DNA from 3 places in the Pseudomonas sp. RL_105y_Pfl2_101 genome. Region 1 is predicted to be linked to each of the others. Evidence: predicted binding sites of a transcription regulator. Region 1 holds the regulator's gene; each other region holds the start of a gene.

Region 1 (3,274 bases):
GGGCAACCTGGCCTATTTCGAACAGATGCAAACCGCAGGCGATACCAAACCTGTACAGGGCTACGGGGTAACCATCCAGTACCACGCCGCCAAGGATCGCGTAGTCCTGATCGACCGCGCCAAGGTCATCGACAAGGACAACAACGTGACCCAAGGCGAGAAAATCGTCTACGACACCAACAAGAAACTCGCCAGCGCCGGTCGCGCCACCGGCAGCAAGGTGACCGAGTCGCGTCCGCGGATCGACATGGTGATCCAACCGAAAAAGAAAACCGACGAGCAGAAGGCCCAGTAATGGCAACTCTGAAAGCTCAGCACCTGGCCAAGAGCTACAAGAGCCGTCAAGTCGTGCGTGATGTCAGTCTGTCCATCGACAGCGGCCAGATCGTCGGCCTGCTCGGCCCCAACGGCGCGGGCAAGACCACCTGCTTCTACATGATCGTCGGCCTGGTCCAGGCCGACCAGGGTCGCGTGCTGATCGACGACCTGGACGTCAGCCACCAGCCGATGCACGGCCGGGCGAAGGCAGGTATCGGCTATTTACCGCAAGAAGCGTCGATCTTCCGCAAACTTTCGGTTGCCGACAACATCATGGCGATCCTCGAGACCCGCAAGGAACTCGACAAGGCCGGTCGTCGCCAGGAGCTGGAAAGCCTGTTGCAGGAATTCCACATCAACCACATTCGCGACAACCTGGGCATGAGCCTGTCCGGTGGCGAGCGGCGTCGCGTGGAAATCGCCCGCGCCCTGGCCACCGCACCGAAGTTCATCCTGCTCGACGAACCGTTCGCCGGCGTGGACCCCATTTCGGTGGGCGACATCAAGCAGATCATCCATCACCTCAAGGCCAAGGGGATCGGCGTACTGATCACCGACCACAACGTGCGCGAGACGCTGGATATCTGCGAAACCGCCTACATTGTCAATGACGGCCAGCTGATCGCCGAAGGTGACTCCGCAGCGATCCTGGCCAATGACCTGGTCAAGGAAGTGTACCTGGGCCATGAGTTCCGCCTGTAAGCACAAGTGTCTGGCGAATTGCCCGAGCGTCGTTTAATTTTATTATGGCGACGCTCTAGGCAAACACTTCAGTTTCAGGCATATAATTTGCTTAAGTTTGGCGCTTCGGCGCCCTGTAGTGGATGGCGCATGTGCGCCGGCGAATAAGGTGTTAAGCCCCTGCCATGAAACCATCGCTAGTCTTGAGAATGGGCCAGCAGCTGACGATGACACCGCAGCTGCAACAGGCCATCCGCCTGCTCCAATTGTCGACCCTGGACCTGCAACAGGAAATCCAGGAGGCCCTGGAGTCCAATCCGATGCTCGAACGCCAGGAAGAAGGCGACGACTTCGACAACACCGACCCGCTGGCCGACAACGTCGAGCAGAAGACCAATACCGAAATCCCGGAACCGGCCTACCAGGAAGCCGCCCCGACGGTGGACAACCTCGAGGACGGCGAATGGAACGAACGCATCCCCAACGAACTGCCCGTGGACACGGCCTGGGAAGACGTCTACCAGACCAGCGCCAGCAGCCTGCCAAGCAGCGATGACGACGAGTGGGACTTCACCACCCGCACCTCCGTTGGCGAAAGCCTGCAAAGCCACCTGCTGTGGCAGCTGAACCTGGCGCCGATGTCAGACACCGATCGCCTGATCGCTGTGACCCTGATCGATTGCATCAACAACCAGGGCTACCTGGACGAGACCCTCGAAGAAATCCTGGAAGCCTTCGACCCCGAGCTCGACATCGAGCTGGACGAGATCGAAGCCGTCCTTCATCGCATCCAGCAGTTCGAACCGGCCGGCATCGGCGCCCGCAACCTGGGCGAGTGCCTGTTGCTGCAACTGCGCCAGTTGTCCGCCAAGACACCGTGGTTGGTCGAAGCCAAGCGGCTGGTCACCGATTACATCGACCTGCTGGGCGGCCGCGACTACAGCCAACTGATGCGTCGCATGAAGCTCAAGGAAGATGAGCTGCGCCAGGTCATCGAGCTGGTGCAGAGCCTCAACCCACGCCCTGGCTCGCAGATCGAATCCGCCGAACCTGAATACGTGGTCCCCGACGTGATCGTGCGCAAGCACAATGATCGCTGGCTCGTGGAGCTCAACCAGGAGTCGGTACCCAAGCTGCGGGTCAACGCCCAGTACGCCGGTTTTGTAAAGCGCGCCGACACCAGCGCCGACAACACCTTCATGCGGAATCAGCTGCAGGAAGCGCGCTGGTTCATCAAGAGCCTGCAAAGCCGCAACGAAACCCTGATGAAAGTGGCCACCCAGATCGTCGAGCATCAGCGCGGCTTCCTGGAGTACGGCGATGAAGCAATGAAACCGTTAGTCCTGCATGACATTGCCGAGGCAGTGGGCATGCACGAGTCGACGATTTCCCGGGTAACCACCCAGAAATTCATGCATACCCCTCGGGGCATCTATGAATTGAAATACTTTTTCTCCAGCCACGTCAGCACCTCCGAAGGCGGCGAATGCTCGTCCACGGCCATCCGCGCGATCATCAAAAAACTGGTGGCTGCGGAAAATCAGAAAAAGCCGTTGAGTGACAGCAAGATCGCTGGTTTACTGGAGGCACAAGGCATTCAGGTGGCCCGCCGCACCGTCGCCAAATACCGCGAATCCCTCGGGATCGCGCCTTCGAGCGAACGCAAGCGGTTGATGTAACGAGCCACGCCACAGCGTTCCAGTGGCAGGCATTTCTGCCTGCCGCTTTATGCACTGGCAACGAAGGAGAAGCTGTATGCAAGTCAACATCAGTGGACACCAACTGGAAGTGACCGACCCCCTGCGCACCTACATCGGCGAAAAACTCGACCGATTGGAGAGGCATTTCGACAAGATCACCAACGTGCAAGTCACGATGAACGTCGAGAAACTGCTGCAGAAAATCGAAGCCACGCTGCATATCCCCGGCGGAGAAGTGGTTGCCAACGCAGAGCACACAGACATGTATGCCGCGATTGACCTGCTGACCGACAAGCTGGATCGCCAACTCAAAAAGCATAAGGAAAAGACCCAGAGCCTCCTCCAGGGCGCAACCGGTCGTTAACCCCCCCAATCCATGATCCGACTAGAAACCATCCTGACCCCCGGCCGTTCCCAGGTGAACGCGCCGGGCGGCAGTAAAAAGAAAGCCCTCGAACACATTGCCAACCTGATCCACCGCGAGGTGCCGGATCTGGAAATGCAGGACGTCTTCGAGGCCCTTGTTGCCCGTGAAAAACTCGGTTCCACCGGTTTTGGCAACGGCATCGCCATTC
Region 2 (3,274 bases), on a different contig from region 1:
CTGTAGATACTGGCCGGGTTGGCCGCTTCCAGGGCAAAGAAATGCAGCAGCCGCTCGGCGTGCAGCTCGCCGTGTCGCTCCCGGTAATCATCCAACGTGCCAGTGATCAGCAATGGCATGGCCAGCTCGTGCAGGCCGTCGCCACGCCCGTCCTGGGGCATCAGTGACAACGAATAGCTGACGTCGAGCATCCGTGCGAGGTTTTCCGCACGCTCCAGGTAGCGAGACATCCAGTACAGGTCCGAGGCGGTTCTACTGAGCATGGCAGTTCCTCAATCCTCGACTACCCAAGTGTCCTTGGTACCACCGCCCTGGGATGAATTCACCACCAGGGAGCCTTCGCGCAACGCCACCCGTGTCAGCCCGCCAGGCACCACGCGGGTCTCGCGCCCCGACAGCACAAACGGCCGCAAGTCGATGTGACGCGGGGCGATGCCGTTTTCGACAAAGGTCGGGCAGGTCGAGAGCGACAGCGTCGGCTGGGCGATGTAGGCGTGCGACTTGGCCTTGATCCGCTCGCGGAAGGCATCGATCTGCGCCGTCGTCGCGGCCGGCCCCACCAGCATTCCGTAACCGCCGGAACCCTGGGTTTCCTTGACAACCAAATCGGGAAGATTTGCCAGCACGTGGGAGAGCTCAGCAGGATTACGACATTGCCACGTAGGGACGTTCTTCAGGATCGGCTCTTCGTCCAGGTAAAAACGGATCATCTCGGTGACGAACGGGTACACCGACTTGTCGTCCGCCACACCCGTGCCGATGGCGTTGGCCAGCACCACGTTGCCGGAACGGTAGGAGGACAAAAGTCCCGGCACCCCGAGCATCGAGTCTGGATTGAAGGCCAGTGGATCAAGGAACGCGTCGTCGAGGCGACGGTAGATCACGTCCACCGCTTTCGGGCCATCGGTGGTGCGCATGAACACTTTGTCATCGCGTACGAACAGGTCGGCACCTTCCACCAGCTCCACGCCCATCTCCCGGGCCAGGAATGCGTGCTCGAAGAACGCGCTGTTGAAACGCCCCGGCGTGAGCACCACGACACTGGGATCGTCCAGCGGGCTGGAGCTTTTCAGGGTGTCGAGCAGCAGGTTCGGGTAATGGTCGATGGGGGCGATGCGCTGGGCGGCGAACAGTTCGGGGAACAGACGCATCATCATCTTGCGGTCTTCGAGCATGTAGCTGACGCCACTGGGCGTACGAAGATTGTCTTCGAGCACGTAGTACGTGCCGTCACCGTCGCGTACCAGATCGACACCGCAAATATGGGCATAGATGTCACGCTGCAGATCAAGCCCCTGCATCGCCAGTTGGTACTGCTCGTTAGCCAGCACCTGCTCGGCCGGAATGATCCCGGCCCGGATGATCCGCTGCCCGTGGTAGAGGTCGGCCAGGAACATGTTCAGCGCCTTGACCCGCTGGATGCAGCCGCGTTCGACCACCCGCCATTCACTGGCCGGGATGCTGCGCGGGATCGTATCGAAAGGGATCAGGCGCTCTGTCCCCTGCTCGTCCCCGTAGAGCGTGAACGTAATGCCGGCACGATGAAACAACAGGTCGGCTTCACGCCTGCGTTGCGCCAGCAGCTCATCAGGCGTTTCAGCCAGCCAGCGGGCAAACGCCTGGTAATGCGGGCGTACCTGGCCGTTGGTATCGTACATTTCGTCAAAACCGCTGCGGATCATGCCGTACTCCTTGTCACCCTGGCAGCAAGGCTTCGCAAGCCCCGTGCCATCGGCATAAACGCTTTATGATCAACGGGTTGGGTTCTCCTCTAACAGGCCGCGCACTTTTCCAGTGCAGCAGATGCCTCCACCCGCAGCCCCTGCTTCATTGCGATGCAGGGGCGTCGCCCTGCTGAGCATAGTCACGGAAAAACGACGCAGCTTGATCTGGATACAGTTAGGTACAAAATCTGGCGATTGCGGTGTTGACGGGGGCATGCTCACCTATTCCGCGTCCACCACAAATCCCTGTGGGAGCCAAGCTGGCTCGGCTCTCACAGGGATTCTCGGTTAGCTCACAGACATGAAAACGGCCGACACAAAGGTCAGCCGTTGCTGTGGTTGCGGTGAGTGACTGTCAGGCCTGCAGGCGCCGGATCTCTTGCTTGACACCCCAGCCCTCGATAACACCACCCAAGGGTTCGACGACGGCCTCAAAGTCTTGCTCGAAGTCGCCGATGTCATCGTAAGTGGCGTACATCACCCGGCTCAGTTCCAATGACCAAGCCCCGTCGTCCCGTGCACTGATCTGCGCGTTCAACGACTCTCCCCGAAAATGACCTGCCGCCCTGCGCGCCCGCTCCTCGTCCGGGAAAATGGCGTAGAACTCAATGGGATGAAATCGGGAAAAATCGAAACCGCCTTCTTTCATGCGGCGCAATACGCTGGTGCTGATGTCTTCTTGATAGGCTGTGCTCATGAAACGTCCTCCTGAAACCAATGGATAGACTTTCCGTCTTCCCGTGCGTGAAGCCCTCAGGCTTCCAGCGGTACGGCATCACATGGCCGTCGGGACACAAGCATGTAGCTGACAAGACCGGACCTTGGCGATCCTTTCGCTGATCTCAATTGCAGAGTAGCCGTAAGTGGCAGCCACTGCCAAGCGAGACCAGGCACCGTTTCATGAAATCGGTGTAATGCTGATGATTTCGATACTGTGCTGGGACTTGAGGTTCTTGACGGTGGGATCCTCAATACGACCTTCCAGGTCGTTGAGGTCCAGTTGGGCGGGCACAGGCAGCAATTTTTCACGAATCAATTGTGCTGCCTGCTCCATCGTAGGCTCCTGGTCGCAGTCGAACCGCTCGGCGATGGCTTCGCCGTGATCATCCACGAAAGTGATTTTCCACTTTTGCATCGGTGTCTCCTTGATCAATTCAGGGCCTGGCTTACCTTTATCTCGACATTGAGGGCCGGACAATCGTTCCTCTGGGCGTCTGGACGGTACATATGAAAAGACCGCCTCTGGGGCGGTCTCTGGGTGTGAAGCCGTGGCCGATCAGTTTTCGGCGCGCTCCTTCAGGGCTTTCAAGGTGTTGAACGGCGCATCCACCACGAACTTGTTCGCCAGCCAGGACGGTACGTCACCCCCTGGTTCGGTGTGGACCTGGTAGGTCACTTCGATCTGGTCAGCGCCCTTTGGCGTGAACTTCCAGAAGCCGTCGATCTGGGTCACCCGCACGAAACCCTGCTCTTGAGGCAGGTAATTCGGCACGCCCTTGAGCTTGCGGGTCAGGCTGCCGTCGGCGCCCTCCTCCGTGGTGACTTCCAGC
Region 3 (3,274 bases), on a different contig from region 1:
CTTGCCATCCCAGATGAAAGCGGAGTTGCCAGCGTTCTGGCTGCCCAGGTCAATGGTGCGAACGGTCTTGCCGTCCTTGTCCACGATCTTGACGGCGACGGAGGACACCGATGTCGGTACCACCACCGTGCCGTTGAGGCTCTTGGAGGTATCGACCACGGCCTTGTCGCCCGGGGCGATGACCGAGCGGCCTACCAGCGACGAAGCTTGCAGGGCCTGGGACGAGTTGTAGTTGCCGGCGATGCCACTCACGGTCTCGTTGAGCGTGGTGATGCCTTCCAGGCTGCTGAACTGTGCCAGTTGGGCAACGAACTCGCCGTTATCCTGCGGTTCCAGCGGGTTCTGGTTTTTCAGCTGGGTGACCAGCAATTGCAAGAATGCATCCTTGCCCAGCTCCTTCTTGCCGGCGGCCGTGCCGGTCGCCGAGGACAGGCCATCGCTGGTGCTAGCGGTCTTGACCGAGGAGTTGGCCAAAATCTCGTTGAGGCTCAAACCGCTGGTAGTGTTGGTGACGCTCATGTGAATCGCCCCTTATCACTGACCGAGGGTCAGGACCTTCTGCATCATGGTTTTGGCGGTGTTCATCATTTCGACGTTGGTCTGGAACGAACGACTGGCGGAAATCATGTCGGCCATTTCCTCGACGACGTTGACGTTCGGGTAGTAGACATAACCCTTGGCGTCTGCGGCCGGATGGTTTGGCTCATAACGGGCTTCGAGGTTGCTCTGGTCTTCGACCACGCCAAGCACCTGCACGCCCTGCCCGGCCGCGTCCTGCTCCTGGAACAGCGAGTCGCTGCCGCCGGACTGGCCGCCCTGGAACATGGTGGCGAATACCGGGTGGCGGGCGCGGTAGGTCTGATCGATGCTCGACGAAACGGTCTCGGCGTTGGCGATGTTACTGGCAACGGTGTTCAGGCGAGTGGTCTGGGCACTCATGGCACTGCCGGCAATGTTGAATACGCTAGCGATCGACATGGCTTACTCTCCGCGCAGGGCCGATACCAGCCCTTTGAACTTGCTGTTGAGCAGGGTGAAGCTGGCCTGGAAGTTCACGGAGTTTTCCGCGTAGTTGGACTGTTCCAGTTGAGCGTCGACGGTGTTCTGGTCGATCGAAGGTTGCATCGGCGTGCGATACATCAGCGATTCATCGCCATTGCCCAAGCCTTCGGCTTCGATATGACGGCTGTTGGTCATGTTCAAGGCGAAGTGGCCGTTCTTGGTCTTCTCGTTCTGCTCGGCGAGCACTTTGGAGAAGTCCAGGTCCCGCGCCTTGTAGTTCGGGGTGTCGGCGTTGGCGATGTTGTTGGCCAGGACTTCGGCACGCTGGGCGCGGAAGCTCAGGGCCTGTTCGTGGATACCGAGCGCTTTATCGAAGCTGATGCTCATGTCGGAAACCTTTGGGTGACCAGAATGTACGTACGACGGCTAAAGCAAGCGTCGTGCCATTTTCAAAAACCCCATAAACCGGGGCTTTGCAGGCTGCGGCAAAGCGGCAATGCCAGAAAAGCGGCAACTGGTTTCCGCAGGCTGCCGCTTTTCTGCCGCTTCTGCAGGACAAATGCGTTTCATTGTGGGAGCGAGCCTGCTCGCGATAGCGGTGTGTCAGTCCACATTGATGTCGCCAGGAGTACCGCATCGCGAGCAGGCTCGCTCCCACAGGAAGCAGTGGTGGACTGGAAGAAACCGGCAGGCAAAAAAAACGGGAGCCCCGTGGGGCTCCCGTTTTTTGACAACCCAAGCCAATCACTTCGCCTGGTAGATGATCCCCGGACTGCATTGGACCATTTGGTAATGATCCGGCAAACCGTTCAACGCCTCGGAGGCGCCGAGGAACAGGTAGCCGCCCGGCTTGAGCGTGCTGTGAATGCGCAGCAGGATGTCTTTCTTCACTTCGGCGGAGAAGTAGATCAGTACGTTACGGCAAAACACGATGTCGAACTTGCCCAGACTGGCGTAGCTGTCCAGCAGGTTGAACGAGCGGAACTCCACCCGGCTCTTGATCGGTGCCTTGACCACCCATTTGCCCGGCCCTTTCGGATCGAAGTAACGTTGCAGGCGATCCGGTGACAGGCCCCGGCCGATGGCCAGGCTGTCGTACTCGCCGGTCTTGCAGTTATTGAGCATGGTCCCGGACAGATCAGTGGCGACAATCTGCACGCCGCCTTTCAACTGGCCGAGGTTGGACCGCTCGAACTCATCGATGGACATCGACAGCGAATAGGGTTCCTGCCCCGACGAACAGGCCGCCGACCAGATCCGCAGACGCTGGCCCGGGCTGGCCTTGATGGCCGCCGGCAACACCCTGTTCTTCAACACCTCGAACGGGTAGGTGTCGCGAAACCACAGGGTTTCATTGGTGGTCATGGCATCCACCACCATCTCGCGCAAACCACTGCGCGGCTGGGTCTGGATGCGCTGGACCAGTTCGCCCAACGATTTCAGGCCCTGTTGCTCCATCAATTTATTGAGACGGCTCGACACCAGGTATTGCTTGTTTTCACCAAGCAAAATGCCACAGGCTTTTTCCAGGAAGACCCGGAACTGTTCGAAATCCAAATTACCCGTAGACAAAATACCGCCTCTTTCATCGTGTTGACTTGCCGGACGCACAACGCGCCCGACCTTATTATTCTTTATTCTGCTGCCTTGATCCGTTCGACGACCCGGGAAGCCAGGTCATCGGGACGGAATTTCGCCAGGAAATCGTCGGCGCCGACCTTCTTGACCATCGCCTGGTTGAAAACCCCGGACAACGAAGTATGCAAGATGATGTGCAGCTTTTGCATGCGCGGGTCGCTGCGAATTTCCGACGTCAGGGTGTACCCGTCCATCTCCGGCATCTCGATGTCGGAGATCATCATCAGGAATTCTTCCTCGGGCTTCTTGCCCTCCTCGACCAGCTTACGCAGGTAATCCAGCGCCTGTCGTCCGTCGTTCAGCGCCACCACCTCGACGCCGACCGTTTGCAGGCAACGGGTCACCTGCTTGCGGGCCACCGACGAGTCATCGACGGTCAGCACCCGCAGCGAAATCGCCTTGTGCTGGGTTTCGGCATCCACCACACCCGCGGAGATCGCTTCCGGTGTGGGCGCCACTTCGGCGAGGATCTTCTCCACGTCGATGATTTCCACCAACTGGTTATCGACCCGGGTCACTGCCGTGAGGTAGTGATCGCGGCCGGTGCCCTTGGGCGGTGGATGGATTTCTTCCCAGTTCATGTTGACAATGCGCTCCACCGAGCGGACCAGGAAACCCTGGGTCTTGGTGTTGT

Evidence for each region. Region 1 encodes sigma-54, which starts transcription at its own class of promoters, with help from an activator protein. Its sites were predicted from a motif close to ANTGGCATNNANNTTGCTNT; they were not measured.
Region 2: a site for sigma-54 is predicted at 1,714-1,733, ahead of AACY31_RS22560 (circularly permuted type 2 ATP-grasp protein). Genes of this name have one in related genera too.
Region 3: a site for sigma-54 is predicted at 1,431-1,450, ahead of flgB (flagellar basal body rod protein FlgB). Genes of this name have one in related genera too.

What each region holds. Positions count from the first base shown of each region.
Region 1 covers NZ_CAXAPG010000021.1:53,328-56,601, forward strand. Annotated here, with positions in the region: gene lptA (lipopolysaccharide transport periplasmic protein LptA) at 1-295, shown strand, start outside; gene lptB (LPS export ABC transporter ATP-binding protein) at 295-1,020, shown strand; gene AACY31_RS20045 (RNA polymerase factor sigma-54) at 1,185-2,678, shown strand; gene hpf (ribosome hibernation-promoting factor, HPF/YfiA family) at 2,755-3,063, shown strand; gene ptsN (PTS IIA-like nitrogen regulatory protein PtsN) at 3,076-3,274, shown strand, end outside.
Region 2 covers NZ_CAXAPG010000028.1:25,086-28,359, forward strand. Annotated here, with positions in the region: gene AACY31_RS22555 (alpha-E domain-containing protein) at 1-263, opposite strand, end outside; gene AACY31_RS22560 (circularly permuted type 2 ATP-grasp protein) at 273-1,682, opposite strand; gene AACY31_RS22565 (ribonuclease E inhibitor RraB) at 2,080-2,421, opposite strand; gene AACY31_RS22570 (hypothetical protein) at 2,623-2,859, opposite strand; gene AACY31_RS22575 (START domain-containing protein) at 3,001-3,274, opposite strand, start outside.
Region 3 covers NZ_CAXAPG010000006.1:176,968-180,241, reverse strand. Annotated here, with positions in the region: gene flgD (flagellar hook assembly protein FlgD) at 1-519, opposite strand, end outside; gene flgC (flagellar basal body rod protein FlgC) at 535-978, opposite strand; gene flgB (flagellar basal body rod protein FlgB) at 982-1,389, opposite strand; gene cheR (protein-glutamate O-methyltransferase CheR) at 1,747-2,574, opposite strand; gene AACY31_RS10015 (chemotaxis protein CheV) at 2,637-3,274, opposite strand, start outside.